DNA from 2 places in the Streptomyces sp. NPDC051180 genome. Region 2 is predicted to be linked to the other one. Evidence: riboswitches for the same ligand, from Rfam matches in the RefSeq annotation. Region 2 holds a riboswitch; the other holds the start of a gene.
What was found. A riboswitch is a leader RNA that binds a small molecule or an ion and turns the genes downstream of it on or off. The one in region 2 is predicted to bind ZMP and ZTP.

Region 1: another riboswitch for ZMP and ZTP. It lies ahead of AB0424_RS02775 (bifunctional 5,10-methylenetetrahydrofolate dehydrogenase/5,10-methenyltetrahydrofolate cyclohydrolase); the one in region 2 lies ahead of glyA (serine hydroxymethyltransferase).

The regions. Positions count from the first base shown of each region.
Region 1 covers NZ_JBFBBC010000001.1:622,390-629,757, reverse strand. The annotation lists gene AB0424_RS02795 (HAMP domain-containing sensor histidine kinase) at 1-1,130, opposite strand, end outside; gene cseB (two-component system response regulator CseB) at 1,127-1,855, opposite strand; gene AB0424_RS02785 (aldehyde dehydrogenase family protein) at 2,156-3,679, opposite strand; gene AB0424_RS02780 (GAF domain-containing protein) at 3,723-5,135, opposite strand; ZMP/ZTP riboswitch at 5,201-5,308, shown strand; gene AB0424_RS02775 (bifunctional 5,10-methylenetetrahydrofolate dehydrogenase/5,10-methenyltetrahydrofolate cyclohydrolase) at 5,337-6,191, shown strand; gene AB0424_RS02770 (SWF or SNF family helicase) at 6,385-7,368, opposite strand, start outside.
Region 2 covers NZ_JBFBBC010000005.1:413,190-420,557, reverse strand. The annotation lists gene trpS (tryptophan--tRNA ligase) at 1-75, opposite strand, end outside; gene AB0424_RS13305 (RNA polymerase sigma factor) at 132-728, shown strand; gene AB0424_RS13300 (hypothetical protein) at 721-1,518, shown strand; gene glyA (serine hydroxymethyltransferase) at 1,690-2,958, opposite strand; ZMP/ZTP riboswitch at 3,030-3,120, opposite strand; gene rocD (ornithine--oxo-acid transaminase) at 3,237-4,442, shown strand; gene AB0424_RS13285 (polysaccharide deacetylase family protein) at 4,612-5,307, shown strand; gene AB0424_RS13280 (glutathionylspermidine synthase family protein) at 5,335-6,519, opposite strand; gene AB0424_RS13275 (hypothetical protein) at 6,535-6,834, opposite strand; gene AB0424_RS13270 (hypothetical protein) at 6,950-7,368, shown strand, end outside.

The DNA of each region.
Region 1 (7,368 bases), on a different contig from region 2:
CCGTGCCCGTGCCCCCGCTCGGCCGAGCCCGTCCGGAACCGCTGGGGGCCGTGGGTCAGCAGGTCGGCCGGGAAGCCGGGGCCGTGGTCCCGGACGGTCACCGTCCGGCCGACGACGGCGACTTCCACCCGGCCTGCGCCGTGCCGGTGGGCGTTGACGACGAGGTTGGAGACGATACGGTCCAGGCGCCGGGGATCCGACTCGACCACCGCCGCCTCCCGTTCGGTCACCCGCGCCGCGAGGCCCGTCCGCGCCACGGAGCCGCGGACGAGGGCGGCCAGGTCGACCGGTCCCTGCTGGGACGTCTCGGCGCCCGCGTCGAGCCGGGAGATCTCCAGGAGGTCCTCCACCAGGTCGCGCAGCACCCGCACCCGGCTCTGGACCATGTCCGTCACCTCGCCCTCGGGCAGCAGTTCCGCCGAGGTGACCAGGCCCATCAGCGGGGTGCGCAGCTCGTGTGCGACGTCGGCGGTGAAGCGCTGCTCGGTGTCGATCCGCTGCTGGAGGCTGTCGGCCATGGAGTCGACCACGGCCGAGATCTCGGCGACCTCGTCGCCCCCGCGGACCGTTCCCGTCCGGGCATCGAGGTCGCCCGCCGTGATGCGCCGGGCCGTGCGGGCCACCCGGCGCAGGCGCCGGGCGGGCAGTTCCGTCGCCAGGGCCGTGGCGGGGACGACGAAGCCCAGGGTCAGCAGGGAGTACTTCCACATGTGACGGTCCAGGGCCTGCCGGGTCAGCAGGTCGGCGGTCATGTCGACCTCGACCGCGTACAACGTCCCACCCTCCCGACGGGCCGCCCAGAAGACGGGGGCCGGGGGCCCGTTCTCGTAGTGGGTGGCCTCGCCGCCGTGCTCGACCTGCCTCAGCAGGGCCTCGGGCAGCTCTCCGGGGGACACGCGAGGCCCTTCCCCACCTGCGGCCGAGGCATCCTCCAAGGCCGTCGCCAGCGCCGTGTGGGCCCTGCCCGCGCCCTCGTGCATGGAGCGCCGCAGCACCGAGTCGTGCACCAGCACGCCGACCGTCAGCGCCATCGAGGCACAGGCGAGCGCCACCAGGAGGACGATCTTCCAGCGCAGCGAGCGGGAGTGCGGTACGAGGCCCGTGACTGCTCGCCGGGGACCCCGGCTCACCGCTTCCACTTGTAGCCGAAGCCCCGGACGGTCTCGACGCGCTCGGCGCCGATCTTCTTGCGCAGTCGCTGCACGCACAGGTCGACGACCCGGGTGTCGCCCTCCCAGCCGTAGTCCCACACTTCGCGCAGCAGGGTCTGACGGTCCAGCACGATCCCGGGGTGCGCGGCGAACTGGAGCAGCAGCCGCAGCTCGGTCGGGGCGAGCGCGATCCGCTCCCCGCCCCTGCGGACCTCCAGGGCCGCGGGGTCGAGGGAGAGGTCGCCGAAGAGCAGCGGTCCGGCCTGCCCCGCGGGGCCGGCGGGTTCGGGCGCCGGGGACACGAAGGCGGCCCGGCGCAGCAGCGAACGAATGCGCGCCACCAGGACGGCGGTGTCGACGGGCTTCACCACGTAGTCGTCGGCCCCGGCCTCCAGGCCGGACACCACGTCGAGGGCGTCGCCGCGCGCCGACATCATCAGGATCGGGTCCGTGGCCGTCTCCCGGATGCGCCGGCACAGCCCGATGCCGTCCAGGCTCGGCAGCATCACGTCGAGCAGCACCAGGTCGTGCCGCCCCTCCCGGAACAGTTCGAGCCCGGTCAGTCCGTCGGCCGCGACGAGCACTCGGTAGCCGTAGCGCTCCAGGACCATCGCGACGGACCGCCGGATCACCTCGTCGTCCTCGACGAGCAGGACGGTCACAGGCGCGGGCGCGGGCGCCGACACGGAATCAGACATGAACATCTCTCGGGCACGGGACAGGGCAGGCCCTCCATCATGCCTCACCCGCACTTACCCCCGGCCCCGCCGGAAGCCTGCCGGCACGCCTCCGACCTGCGCTGATACCCGCCTGATACACCACCGCGCGGTGGCCGACACACATCCGAGCGGCTACGGACACGGAGGCGGCGCGACGGACACCGAGTCGGGTGGACAGGACAGCGACACCGGTCTGCTCTCCGGCGCCTCCGTGGAGGCCGACGCTGCTTGCGAAGAGGCACCTGACCCGGGAAAACCACAGGTCAGGTGCCTTCTTTCGGGCCCCTAGAAGAAGCCGAGCTTCTTCGGCGAGTAGCTCACCAGCAGGTTCTTCGTCTGCTGGTAGTGGTCGAGCATCATGCGGTGGGTCTCGCGGCCGATGCCGGACTGCTTGTAGCCGCCGAAGGCGGCGTGGGCGGGGTAGGCGTGGTAGCAGTTGGTCCAGACGCGGCCGGCCTGGATGGCGCGGCCGGCGCGGTAGGCGGTGTTGGTGTCGCGGGTCCAGACGCCGGCGCCGAGGCCGTAGAGGGTGTCGTTGGCGGTGCGGACGGCGTCGTCGAAGTCGGTGAAGGAGGTGACGGCGACGACGGGGCCGAAGATCTCCTCCTGGAAGACGCGCATGCGGTTGTCGCCCTCGAAGATGGTGGGCTGGACGTAGTAGCCGCCGGCGAGGTCGCCGCCGTGCTCGACGATCCGGCCGCCCGTGAGGATCTTGGCCCCTTCGTTCTGGCCGATCTCCAGGTAGGAGAGGATCTTCTTGAGCTGGTCGGCGGATGCCTGGGCGCCGATCATGGTGTCGGTGTCCAGGGGGTGGCCGGGGACGATCTTCTCGGTGCGGGCGACGGCCGCCGCGAGGAAGTCGGTGTAGTGGCCGCGCTGGACGAGGGCTCGGGAGGGGCAGGTGCAGACCTCGCCCTGGTTGAGGGCGAACATGGTGAAGCCTTCGAGGGCCTTGTCGCGGAAGTCGTCGTCGGCGGCCCAGACGTCGTCGAAGAAGATGTTCGGCGACTTGCCGCCGAGTTCGAGGGTCACCGGCTTCAGGTTCTCGGAGGCGTACCCCATGATCAGGCGGCCCGTGCTCGTCTCGCCCGTGAAGGCGATCTTGGCGACGCGCGGGGAGGAGGCGAGGGGCTTCCCGGCCTCCTCGCCGAAGCCGTTGACGACGTTGAGGACGCCCGGCGGGAGGAGGTCGGCGACGAGGCTCAGCCAGAAGTGGACGGAGGCCGGTGTCTGTTCGGCGGGCTTGAGGACGACGGCGTTGCCGGCGGCCAGCGCCGGCGCCAGCTTCCAGACCGCCATGAGGATCGGGAAGTTCCAGGGGATGATCTGCGCGACGACGCCGAGCGGCTCGTGGAAGTGGTACGCGACGGTGTCGTCGTCGATCTCGCTGAGGGCGCCCTCCTGGGCCCGCAGCGCGCCCGCGAAGTAGCGGAAGTGGTCGACGGCGAGGGGGATGTCCGCGGCGAGGGTCTCGCGGACCGGCTTGCCGTTGTCCCACGTCTCGGCGACCGCGAGCGCCTCCAGGTTGCTCTCCATGCGGTCCGCGATCCGCAGCAGGACGGCGGCGCGCTCCGCCGGTGCCGTGCGGCCCCACGCGGGGGCCGCGGCGTGCGCCGCGTCCAGGGCGCGCTCCACGTCCTCGGCGGTGCCGCGGGCGATCTCCGTGAAGGGGCGGCCGTCGACGGGGCTCGGGTTCTCGAAGTAACCCCCGCCGGCCGGAGCGACGTACTCGCCTCCGATCCAGTGGTCGTAGCGGGCCTGGTACGACATGAGCGCGCCCTCGGTACCGGGTGCGGCGTAACGGGTCATGGGCTGGCCTCCCTGGGACGCGCCGGCCGTCCCTGGCCGGCGCTCACCGGCGAGTGTGGCGACCTGTACGTTGCAACCCCGTTGCACCGGAGGACAGTTCCGCCTCCAGCGCGTGCAGCCGGGCGCGTACGGGGGGCAGCTGGGACGCCGGAACCGCGGCGCACAGGGCCCGCCAGACCACCACGTCGTCCTCGCCCCAGGTGCTGTACGCCCAGTCGGCGAGCAGTCCGGGATCGCCCCGGTCGACCAGGGCCGCCCGCAGCCGCCCCGCGAGGCGCTCCCTGAGCCGTACGACCCCCGGAGCCGTCGACGAGGGGAGCAGCGGGCCCGGGTACTCCCCGGCCGCCGCCGCGACTGCCCCGGAGGCCAGTCGCCGGTCCACGGCGGCGAAGTCCGCGTCCACGCTGTCCGCGAGCCGGTAGGGGCGGGACGCCAGGACCTCGGGACCGAGCAGGGAGCGCAGCCGGGAGAGTTCCGCGCGCAGGGTCACGGGGGTGACCGACTCGTCTTCGTAGAGCAGGGTGAGCAGTTCGTCGCCGCTCACGCCGTCCGGCCGGTGCGCGAGGAGCACCAGGATCTCGCTGTGCCGGCGGCTGAGCCGCACCCGCCGCCCGCCGACCGACAGGACGGCCTCGTCACGCCCGAGCGCCGACAGCGTGATCCGCCCCGGCTGGGGGGCCGGTGCGAGCAGCGCCAGCTGGGACTCGGCGGCCCGCGCCACGGCCTGCACGAAAGCAAGGCTGTGCGGGTGCGCCAGTGGGGCGCCGCCCGTGATGTCGACCGCGCCGAGGACGCGTCCGGTGCGCGGGTCGTGGACGGGGGCGGCGGCGCAGGTCCACGCGCGGACGGTGTGCCGGAAGTGCTCGGCGGCGACGACCTGCACCGGCCGGTCGACGGCGAGGGCGGTGCCCGGCGCGTTGGTTCCCGCGGCCGACTCCGACCAGCGGGCCCCGGCCACGAAGTTCATGCCCCGGGCCTTGCGCAACGTGGCCGGGTGTCCCTCGACCCACAGCATCCTGCCCGCCGCGTCGCAGACGGCGAGCAGATGCTCCCCGTCCGTCGCGTACGCCCCCATCAGCTCGCGGATCACCGGCATCGCCGCCGCCATCGGATGGCCGTCGCGGTAGGCGGCGAGTTCGTCCTCGTCGAGTTCGACCCGGGCCGCTCCGTCCTGGTTCACGCGCGCGCGTGCGGAGCGCCGCCAGGAGGCGGCGACCAGCGGCCGCGCGTCCCCGCCGGCCGGGCGGGTCTCCCGGGGGACCCGGCTCGGTTCGTGGTGCTGGTCCCGGCCGGTCTCCGGGCCTGGTCCGGGGCTCGGGTCCGCACCGAAGCGTGCGTCCCGCTCCCACGCCGGTCCCGCTCCGCCGGTCACCCATCCGTCGCTCAACTCGGCCTCCTCGTCGAGGTCGTCACGGCCCGTCCGGCCCATCGTGGTGGCCGCGCGGGCCGTCGACAAGCAGCCGGACGCCGTCGTCCGCGCACCCTGTCCGGGACGCGCCCCGAACCGCTCACGTAGAGTGGGGCTCGGGCCGTGACTGGCGCTTGAGGTGGATCACCACCGGGGAGCGGCCCGGTGGGCCGCGTCGTGAGGGCGCGGTGCCGCCGATGCCGTGCGCCTGGGCGAGACACCTGTCACAGACGACGCCCAGGAGTTGCCATGTCCACCAGCACCGCCACCCTCATGGACGGCACGGCCCTCGCCCGCCGTACGGTCGAGGAGACCGCCGCGCGAGCCGCCGAGGTCACCCGCCGCACGGGCGTCACCCCGTGTCTCGCGACCGTCCTCGTCGGCGCGGACCCCGCCTCCGTCACGTACGTGAAGATGAAGCAGAACCGCTGCGCGAAGGCCGGAATCCGCTCCCGGCACGTCGAGCTGCCCGCCGAGACGACCACCGAGGAACTCGTGGCCGCGATCACGGCCCTGTCCGAGGACCCCGAGGTCCACGGCATCCTCCTGCAGCACCCGGTCGGCCCGCACATCGACGAGCGCGCCGCCTTCGAGGCCATCGCCCCCGAGAAGGACGTCGACGGCGTGACCATGGCGTCCTTCGCCGCCATGGGCTTCGGACTGCCCGGGTTCGTCTCCTGCACGCCCGGCGGCATCATGCGCCTCCTCGACGCGTACGACGTCGAGCTCAGCGGCAAGCGGGCCGTCGTGGTCGGCCGCAGCGCGATCCTGGGCAAGCCCGCGGGGCTGCTGCTCCTCGGCCGGGACGCCACCGTCACCTACTGCCACTCGCGCACCAAGGACCTCTCCTCCGTCGTCCGCGAGGCCGACATCCTCGTGGCGGCCGTCGGCAAGCCGAACTTCATCAAGGGCGAGGACATCAAGCCGGGCGCCGTCGTCATCGACGCCGGCTACAACCCGGGCAACGTCGGCGACGTCGACTTCGCCTCGGCCGCCGAGCGCGCCTCCCTCATCACCCCCGTGCCGGGCGGCGTCGGCCCCATGACCATCGCCGTCCTCCTCGCCCAGACGGTGGAGGGCGCGGAGCGCCAGCTCGGCCTGTAGCGCTTGTTCGGCGGGGCCAGTCGCGTCGGCTGCGCCGGCGGCACCGGCCCCACCTGCGCCCCCGCCCGACCCGCCCTCCCCGCCTGGTCTGCTCGACCCGTCCGGACCGGGGAGGCGGAGGCCGGGAGGTCTAGCAGGTCGGGCAGGCCGGAGGCGGGACCTCCCGACGCCTGGTGGACCGGCCCCGGCCTTCCTACGCGCCCTCGCCCGCGCCACCGGCCGTCAGGGCCGTCGCCAGGGCCACCGCCGGGTCCCGGTCAGCCGGCCCCGCCGGGGACCAGTCCGCACCCGCTCCGGCGTACGGCCACCAGCGACCGTCGGGGCCGAGCCGGAGCTGGGCACGCGTGCCCTCGGCCGACCACCGGGAGCCGGACCGCCGCAGCTCGGGCCGCTCGTCGTCCTCCCATGCCTCGGACAGCCGGGCGCCCGCCCGGGTCAGGGTCTCCGCATCGGGGTCCCACTCGTCCTCCAGTACGGACAGGGCGGCGGCGCCGCCCAGCCGCCACGCGCGCGTGGCACGGTCCAGCTCCGTCGGCGTGCGGCCGGAGCCGGAGGCGAGCCGTGCCGTGATCCACGGCACGGGGGAGTCCACGGCGAGCCGTACGGCGTCCTGGGCGGCCGTCAGCCGCGGTCCGGCCACGTCCCCTTCGGGGAGAGCGCCCACGGCGGAGGCACGCGCGGACCACGTGTCGTGCACGGCCGAGGAATCGCGCGCGCCCGCCACGCCCGGTGCCGGGCGGGGACCCGTGGGACCACCGAGTGCCGTCACGAGCATGCGATGGGCGCGGGCCGCCGCATCCGTCGCCAGGAACTCCAGCGCCGTCGGGTCGACGCCGGGCTCCGGGTCCGTCTCCGTGTCCAGGGAGGGCGAGTACCCCGGAGCCGGGAGAGCGGTCGGAGGCGCCGGCAACGGCGGCAGCAGGAACCCCTCGGAGTACGCCTCGGCGGCCGGCACTCCCGGCATGCCGCCGACGCCCACCGGGGCGTCCGCATCCGGCGAGCCGTCGCCGCCCCGCCCTCCACGTGCCTCGGGCGCGGAGGCGCGCGCGGCGCTGCGCGCCTGGAGCTGGTCCAACAGGGCCCGCTCGCCGCGTCCCCGCATCAGCAGCAGGACGAAAGGGTCCTCGTCGAGCAGGCGCGCCACCTGGTAGCAGAGCGCCGACGTGTGCGGGCAGTG
Region 2 (7,368 bases):
GAGGTAGTTGCCGAGGTGGAACGAGCCTGCGGTGGGCTGGATTCCGGAGAGCACGCGGGGACTGTCAGAGGCCATGCACATCATTCTCTCAGGTGTGGGAACCGATCCCCGTCGGCCGGTGTATCAAGAGTGTGAGGACGCGGGAGGGGGGCCTGGTCGACGACGAGGCCGTGGTGATCGCACGGGTGCGCGCCGGAGAGCCGGAGGCGTACGCGGAGTTGGTCCGCGCGCACACGGCGGTGGCGCTGAGAGCTGCGGTGGCGTGCGGCGCGGGCCCGGAGGCCGAGGACGTCGTGCAGCAGGCTTTCTTCAAGGCGTACCGGTCGCTGGGGCGGTTCCGGGACGGCTCGGCGTTCCGGCCGTGGCTGCTGCGGATCGTCGCCAATGAGACCAGGAACACAGTGCGGTCGGCGGGTCGGCGGCGCGCCGTCGGTGAGCGGGAGGCGGATCTGCTCGGGCCCGAGCCGCTGATACCGGAGTCGGCGGACCCGGCGGTGGCGGCCGAGGAGCGGGAGCGGAGCCGGCGGCTGTGGGAGGCGCTGGACGGGCTGGCCGAGGACCACCGGCAGGTGGTGGTGCACCGCTACCTCCTGGAGCTGGACGAGACCGAGACGGCGCTGGCCCTGGGCTGGCCCCGGGGGACGGTGAAGTCCCGGCTGAGCCGGGCGCTGAAGAAGCTGGGGCGGGTGCTGGAGGACGGCGCGGAGGGAGGTGGGGGGCGTGGCTGAGGAGGGTCTGCCGGAGGAGCTCAGGGGGCTGGGGCGGCGACTGAGGGTGCCGGACGTCGACGGTGAGTCGATGGCCGAGCGGGTCCTCGCGCAGCTCCTCGCCGAGCGGGTCCCGACGCCGGTGCCGGAGCCCTCGCCGGTCCGGCGGCGGTGGTGGGCATCGGTGCGCGCGGGGGCGCGCGAGCGGTGGCGCGCGCTGGTGGCGGGGTTCACCGGGGTGCTGATCGTGCTGCTGCTCACCCCGCCGGTGCGGGCGACGGTGGCGGACTGGTTCGGCTTCGGCGGGGTCGCCGTGCGGTACGACCCGGAGGGCTCGGTGCCGGCCGCCGGCGCGGTGCCCGGCTGCCCGGATCCGGTCCCGCTGCGGGAGGCGGGCCGTCTGGCGGGCTTCGAGCCGCTCGTACCGGGAGCGCTCGGCGTGCCGGACGCGGTCTCGGTGACGGGGTCGGCCGTGCACGGTCGCGCGGTGATCACCCTGTGCTGGCGCGAGGGGGAGCGTGGGGTGCGGCTCGACGAGTTCCCGGGCCGCCTGGACATCGGCTTCGCCAAGCAGGTGCGGACCCCGCCCCGCTGGGTGGATCTTCCCGACGGGGCCCAGGGCTACTGGATCGCCGCCCCCCATCTGCTCACCTTCCCGCTGACCGACGGCTCGGGCGCGGCCTGGACGCACGAGGTCCGCACGGCGGGCCCCACGCTCCTCTGGACGAGGAGCGGGGGCGCGCTGACCTTCCGCCTGGAGGGCATACCGGACCCGGAGGAGGCACGCCGCACCGCCGAGTCGACGGGCTGACGGGCCTCCTCCGGGCTGGGGGTCGCGCCGGCCGGGCCGTGGGACCGCTGGTCGGGCCGGACCGGCCGTGGGACCGCTGGTCGGGGCCGGACGAGGCCCTGGACCCCGGATCGGGCCGGACAGGCCCTGGACCCAGGGGCGGGGCGGGCCGGCGGGGCGTCGGGCCGTGGGTCAGGTCGGGAGGCCGGGGGCCGGGAAGGCGGACATGAGGTCGGCGACCTCGGCGCGGACGGTGCGGAGGGTGTCCTCGTCGCCGGTGCCGGCGGCGGTGACGGCGCGGTCGATCCAGTCGGCGACCTGGGCCATGTGCTCCGTGCCCAGGCCCCGGGAGGTGAGGGAGGGGGTGCCGATGCGGATGCCGGAGGGGTCGAAGGGCTTCCGGGGGTCGTAGGGGACGGTGTTGTAGTTCACGACGATGCCGGCCCGGTCGAGGGCCTTCGCGGCGATCTTGCCCGGGACCTGCTTGGGGGTGAGGTCCATCAGGATCAGGTGGTTGTCGGTGCCGCCGGAGACCAGGTCGAAGCCACGCGCGAGGAGCGCCTCGGCGAGGGCCCGGGCGTTGGCGACGACCGCGTGGGCGTAGTCGCGGAAGGAGGGCCGGGACGCCTCGCGGAGGGCGACGGCGATGGCGGCGGTGGTCTGGTTGTGGGGGCCTCCCTGGAGGCCGGGGAAGACGGCCTTGTCGAGGGCCTTGGCGTGCTCCTCGCGGGACATGAGCATGGCGCCGCGCGGGCCGCGGAGGGTCTTGTGGGTGGTGGTGGAGACGACGTCCACGTGCCCGACCGGGGACGGGTGGGCGCCGCCCGCGATGAGGCCGGCGATGTGGGCGACGTCGGCGACGAGGACGGCGCCGGCCTCGCGGGCGATCTCGCCGAAGGCGGCGAAGTCGATCGTGCGGGGCAGTGCGGTGCCGCCGCAGAAGATGACCTTCGGGCGCTCCTTCAGGGCCAGTTCGCGGACCTCGTCGAGGTCGACCAGGCCGGTGTCGTGGCGTACGCCGTACTGGACGCCGCGGAACCACCGGCCGGTGGCGGAGACGCCCCAGCCGTGGGTGAGGTGGCCGCCCATCGGCAGGGCCATGCCCATGACGGTGTCGCCGGGCTCGGCGAAGGCGAGGTAGACGGCGAGGTTGGCCGGGGAGCCGGAGTAGGGCTGGACGTTGGCGTGGTCGACGCCGAAGAGGGCCTTGGCGCGCTCGATCGCGAGGCTCTCGACCTGGTCGATGTTCTGCTGGCCCTCGTAGTAGCGGCGGCCGGGGTAGCCCTCGCTGTACTTGTTCTGGAGGACCGTGCCGGATGCCTCCAGCACGGCGGCGGAGACGTAGTTCTCGCTGGGGATGAGGCGCAGCGTCTCGCTCTGGAGCCGTTCCTCGGCACCGACGAGGGCGGCGAGTTCGGGGTCGGCGGCGGCGAGGGCGGGGTGCTGCTGCGGAGCGGTCATGAGGTGTCCTCCGGGCGTCGGGGGCCCCGGGGCACTGCGTGGAAGGCGCGGCGCCACGCGGGACTTCGGTCCCGTGACGCCCAGGCGAGCGGCGTCTCGTGTGGTCTGCCGCGCACGGCTCCCCCGGGGTCGCTTCCCCGTACGCCAGTCGCCGTGCGTGTTTCCAGACTAGCGGGCGCGCCGTCGCCGAGGTTTCCCCGTCCGGCATCCGAGCGACGATATGAAAGGGGCCACAGCCCCCTGGGTCACCCCCGATCCGCAGGACGAACGGAGATCCCGTGTCGAGGACAGAAGACGCGATCGCTGCCGCGGACGCGCACAGCGCGCACAACTACCACCCCCTTCCGGTCGTCGTCGCCTCGGCGGACGGCGCCTGGATGACCGATGTCGAGGGCCGTCGCTACCTCGACATGCTCGCCGGGTACTCGGCGCTCAACTTCGGGCACGGCAACCGGCGTCTGATCGACGCCGCGAAGGCCCAGCTGGAGCGGGTGACGCTGACGTCCCGGGCGTTCCACCACGACCGCTTCGCCGAGTTCTGCACGCGGCTCGCGGAGCTGTGCGGCAAGGAGGCGGTGCTGCCGATGAACACCGGGGCGGAGGCGGTCGAGACGGCCGTGAAGACCGCCCGGAAGTGGGGGTACGAGGTCAAGGGCGTGCCGGACGGGCACGCGAAGATCGTGGTCGCGGCGAACAACTTCCACGGCCGGACGACGACGATCGTGAGTTTCTCCACGGACCACGAGGCGAGGGACCACTTCGGCCCGTACACGCCGGGGTTCGAGATCGTGCCGTACGGGGACCTGACGGCCCTGGAGGCGGCGGTCACGGAGAACACGGTGGCGGTGCTGCTGGAGCCGATCCAGGGCGAGGCGGGGGTCCTGGTGCCGCCGGCCGGCTATCTGGCGGGCGTCCGGGAGCTGACGCGCCGGCGGAACGTGCTGTTCATGGCGGACGAGATCCAGTCGGGCCTCGGCCGGACGGGGCGGACGTTCGCGTGCGAGCACGAGGGCGTGGTCCCCGACGTGTACATCCTGGGGAAGGCGCTGGGCGGCGGCGTGGTGCCGGTGTCGGCGGTGGTCGCCGACCGGGACGTGCTGGGAGTCTTCCGGCCGGGCGAGCACGGTTCGACCTTCGGCGGGAACCCGCTGGCCTGCGCGGTGGCCCTGGAGGTGATCGCGATGCTGCGGACGGGCGAGTACCAGGAGCGGGCGACGGAGCTGGGCGAGCACCTCCACGCGGAGCTGGGGCTGCTCGTCGGCGGCGGCGCGGTGGAGGCGGTGCGCGGGCGCGGCCTGTGGGCCGGGGTGGACATCACGCCGGCCCGCGGCACCGGCCGGGAGATCTCGGAGCGGCTGATGGAGCGGGGGGTGCTGGTGAAGGACACCCACGGTTCGACGATCCGGATCGCCCCGCCGCTGGTGATCTCCAAGGAGGACCTGGACTGGGGCCTGGAGCAGTTGAGGGCCGTCCTCTCGGAGTGACGGCGTCCGGTCGGGGCACGTGCGGGGCGCCGGCCGGGGCGCGGGCGGGCAAGGGAACAGCGCGCCGGACAGGACGCCTGACGAAGGGCGGGACGGGAGGCGGGACAGGGGCGGGCCGGGGCAACTCGGGGCATTGACACGACAGTTGGTCTAGGCCAATGATGCGGCCATGCCGAGACTCCGTCTGCGTCACGCGGTGCGTGCCGCGCTCGCCGCCCTCGTCCCGCTCGCGCTCCTCGGCGCGGTCGCGGGACCCGCGCACGCCGCCCCCGGGGCGGCCTGGCCCGAGCCCGTCCCGGTGGTCTCCCGCGTCGAGACCACCGACCCGGTCGTCTTCATCACCGTCGACGACGGCTGGTACCACGACCCGGCGGCCGCGCGGCTGCTGCTGGACCGCCGGGTCCCCGCCTCGCTGTTCCTGCTCCCCGGCGCCTACGCGTACGACTCCGGCTACTTCCACACGCTGCTCGACCAGGGCCGCTCGCGCGTCGAGAACCACACCCTCGACCACCCGGACCTCACCACCCTCGACGCCGCCGGCCAGAGGGCGCAGGTGTGCGGGGCCCGCGACAGCCATCTCGCACGGTTCGGCGACGGGCCGCGGCTGCTGCGCCCGCCGTACGGCACCTTCGACGCGACCACCCGGACCACCGCCCGGGCCTGCGGCGCGAAGGCGGTCGTGACCTGGACGTACGACCTCACCACCTGGGGCCAGTGGACTCCGCCCGCCCCGCGGCTGAAGGCCGGCGACATCATCCTGCTGCACTTCAACGAGACGGTGACGCAGGACCTGACGCGCGCGCTCGACCTGGCCGAGGCCGCCGGACTGACGCCCGCGCCGCTGAGGGAGTACGTCGCGGAGTAGCCGCCCCCGGGGGCGGGGGAAGGGCCCTCAGAGGATCACGTGCGGGAGGAAGCGGGCGTACTCGTCGGTGACGGGCCCCGCCGACTCCCGGATCCCGAGCCCCGCCGCCTCGTCCTCGACGACCCACGCGCCGAGCACCACCCGGTTGCCGTCGAAGTCGGGCAGCGGGGACAGCTCCTGGTAGCAGCACGCCTCCCCGTCCCGGACGAACGGCTCCGTCCCGGCCTCGTGCAGGGTGACGCCCGCGCCCTCGCGGCCGAGCAGGGGCTTGGCGACCCAGCCGGCGGTCGTGGCGAGTTCGCGCGGTCCGTCGAGGTAGGCGGGGAGCAGGTTCGGGTGGCCCGGGTACAGCTCCCACAGGACGGCGAGCAGCGCCTTGTTGGAGAGCAGCATCTTCCAGGCCGGTTCGATCCAGCAGGTGGTGCCGGTGCCGCCGCCGTTGTCGAGGGTGTCCAGGACGTGCCGGCCGAAGCGGTCGGTGGTCAGCCACTCCCACGGGTAGAGCTTGAAGCAGCTGCGGATGAAGCGGAGCCGGTCGTCCACGAAGCGGCGGGAGAGCCGGTCCCAGCCGATCCGCTCGACGGAGAGCGCCTCGGTGTCGAGCCCGGCCTGCTGGGCCGTCTCGCGCAGGTACGCGACTGTCATCAGGTCCTCGCCGAGCTCGTCGCCGTCCGAGTGGGCGAAGTGCAGCGGGCCGGGCGGGAGCAGGCGGGCCTGCCGCCTCCAGGCGTCGACGAGCCGTTCGTGGAGGGAGTTCCACTGGTCGGCGCCGGGGAACCGTTCCTCCATCCAGAACCACTGCGGGCTCGCGGCCTCGACGAGCGAGGTCGGCGTGTCGGCGTTGTACTCCAGCATCTTCGCCGGGCCCGTGCCGTCGTAGCGGAGGTCGAACCTGCCGTAGAGGGAGGGGAGTTCGGCACGCCGGCGCCATGACTCGGCGACCAGGTCGCGCAGCCGGGGGTCGGTGATCCCGAGCTCGGCGAACCGGTCCCGCTCGACGATGTGCGCGGCCGCCGCGAGGCTCATCGCGTGCAGTTCCTCGACGACCTCCTCCAGGGCCTCGACCTCGGGCAGGGTGAACGAGTAGTACGCGCTCTCGTCCCAGTACGGGCGCAGCGAACCGTCCGGATGGCGGGTCAGCGGGTAGACGAGCCCCTGCTCCTCCACCGTCTGCTGCCAGCCCGGGCGGGGCTCGATGGTGTGCCGTTCCACGGTGCCGCGTCCGCCTCAGCCGCCGCCGGTGCCGGAGCAGCCGAAGCCTCCGGTGTCGACGGCCTTCCTGTCGAAGCTGCCGCCGCTCACCTTGCGGTCGCTGACGGAGCCGCCGTAGTAGTACGCGCCGCGGTGGGTGGAGCCGTTGTCGTCGTCGTCGTTCCCGCCGCCGCTCTCGCAGCGGTAGCTGGGCAGCTCCTCGCGGGTCAGCGGATCGACGCACCGCTTGTCCGGATCCGATCCGCACGCGGTGATCGTCGCCGCGAGCACACCCATCCCACCGAGCACCACCGTGCTCGACCTGAGCCTGCGCATGTCCGTCGCCCTCCCCTTCGCGGTCGCGTCCGTCGCGGTCACGACCGTCGCGACCGCACAGTGTAGGCCGGTGATTTCCGGCCTCAGCGCCTAGAGTCGTTTCGTGCTTCTCGGGATGATTTGTGCGCTGGCCTCGTCCGTCTGCTTCGGCGCGGCCTCGGTGTTCCAGGCGATGGCGGCCCGTGCCGCCGAGCCGGGGACGGGCAGTGGCGTCGACGTCGCGCTGATGTGGCGGGCGCTGCGGCAGTGGCGGTACATCGCCGGCCTCGGCATGGACGGACTGGGGTTCGCCCTGCAGATCGTGGCGTTGCGGACGCTGCCCATCTACGTGGTGGGCGCGGCGCTCGCCGCGAGCCTGGCCGTCACGGCGGTGATCGCCTCCAGGGTCCTGCACGTGCGGCTGAAGCGGGTGGAGTGGACGGCCGTCGGCGTGGTCTGCGCCGGACTGGCGATGCTGGCGGTCGCCTCCGGCAAGGAGGGCCACCGGGAGGTCCCGGACGCCCTGCCCTGGGCGCTGCTGGCGGTCGCCTTCGG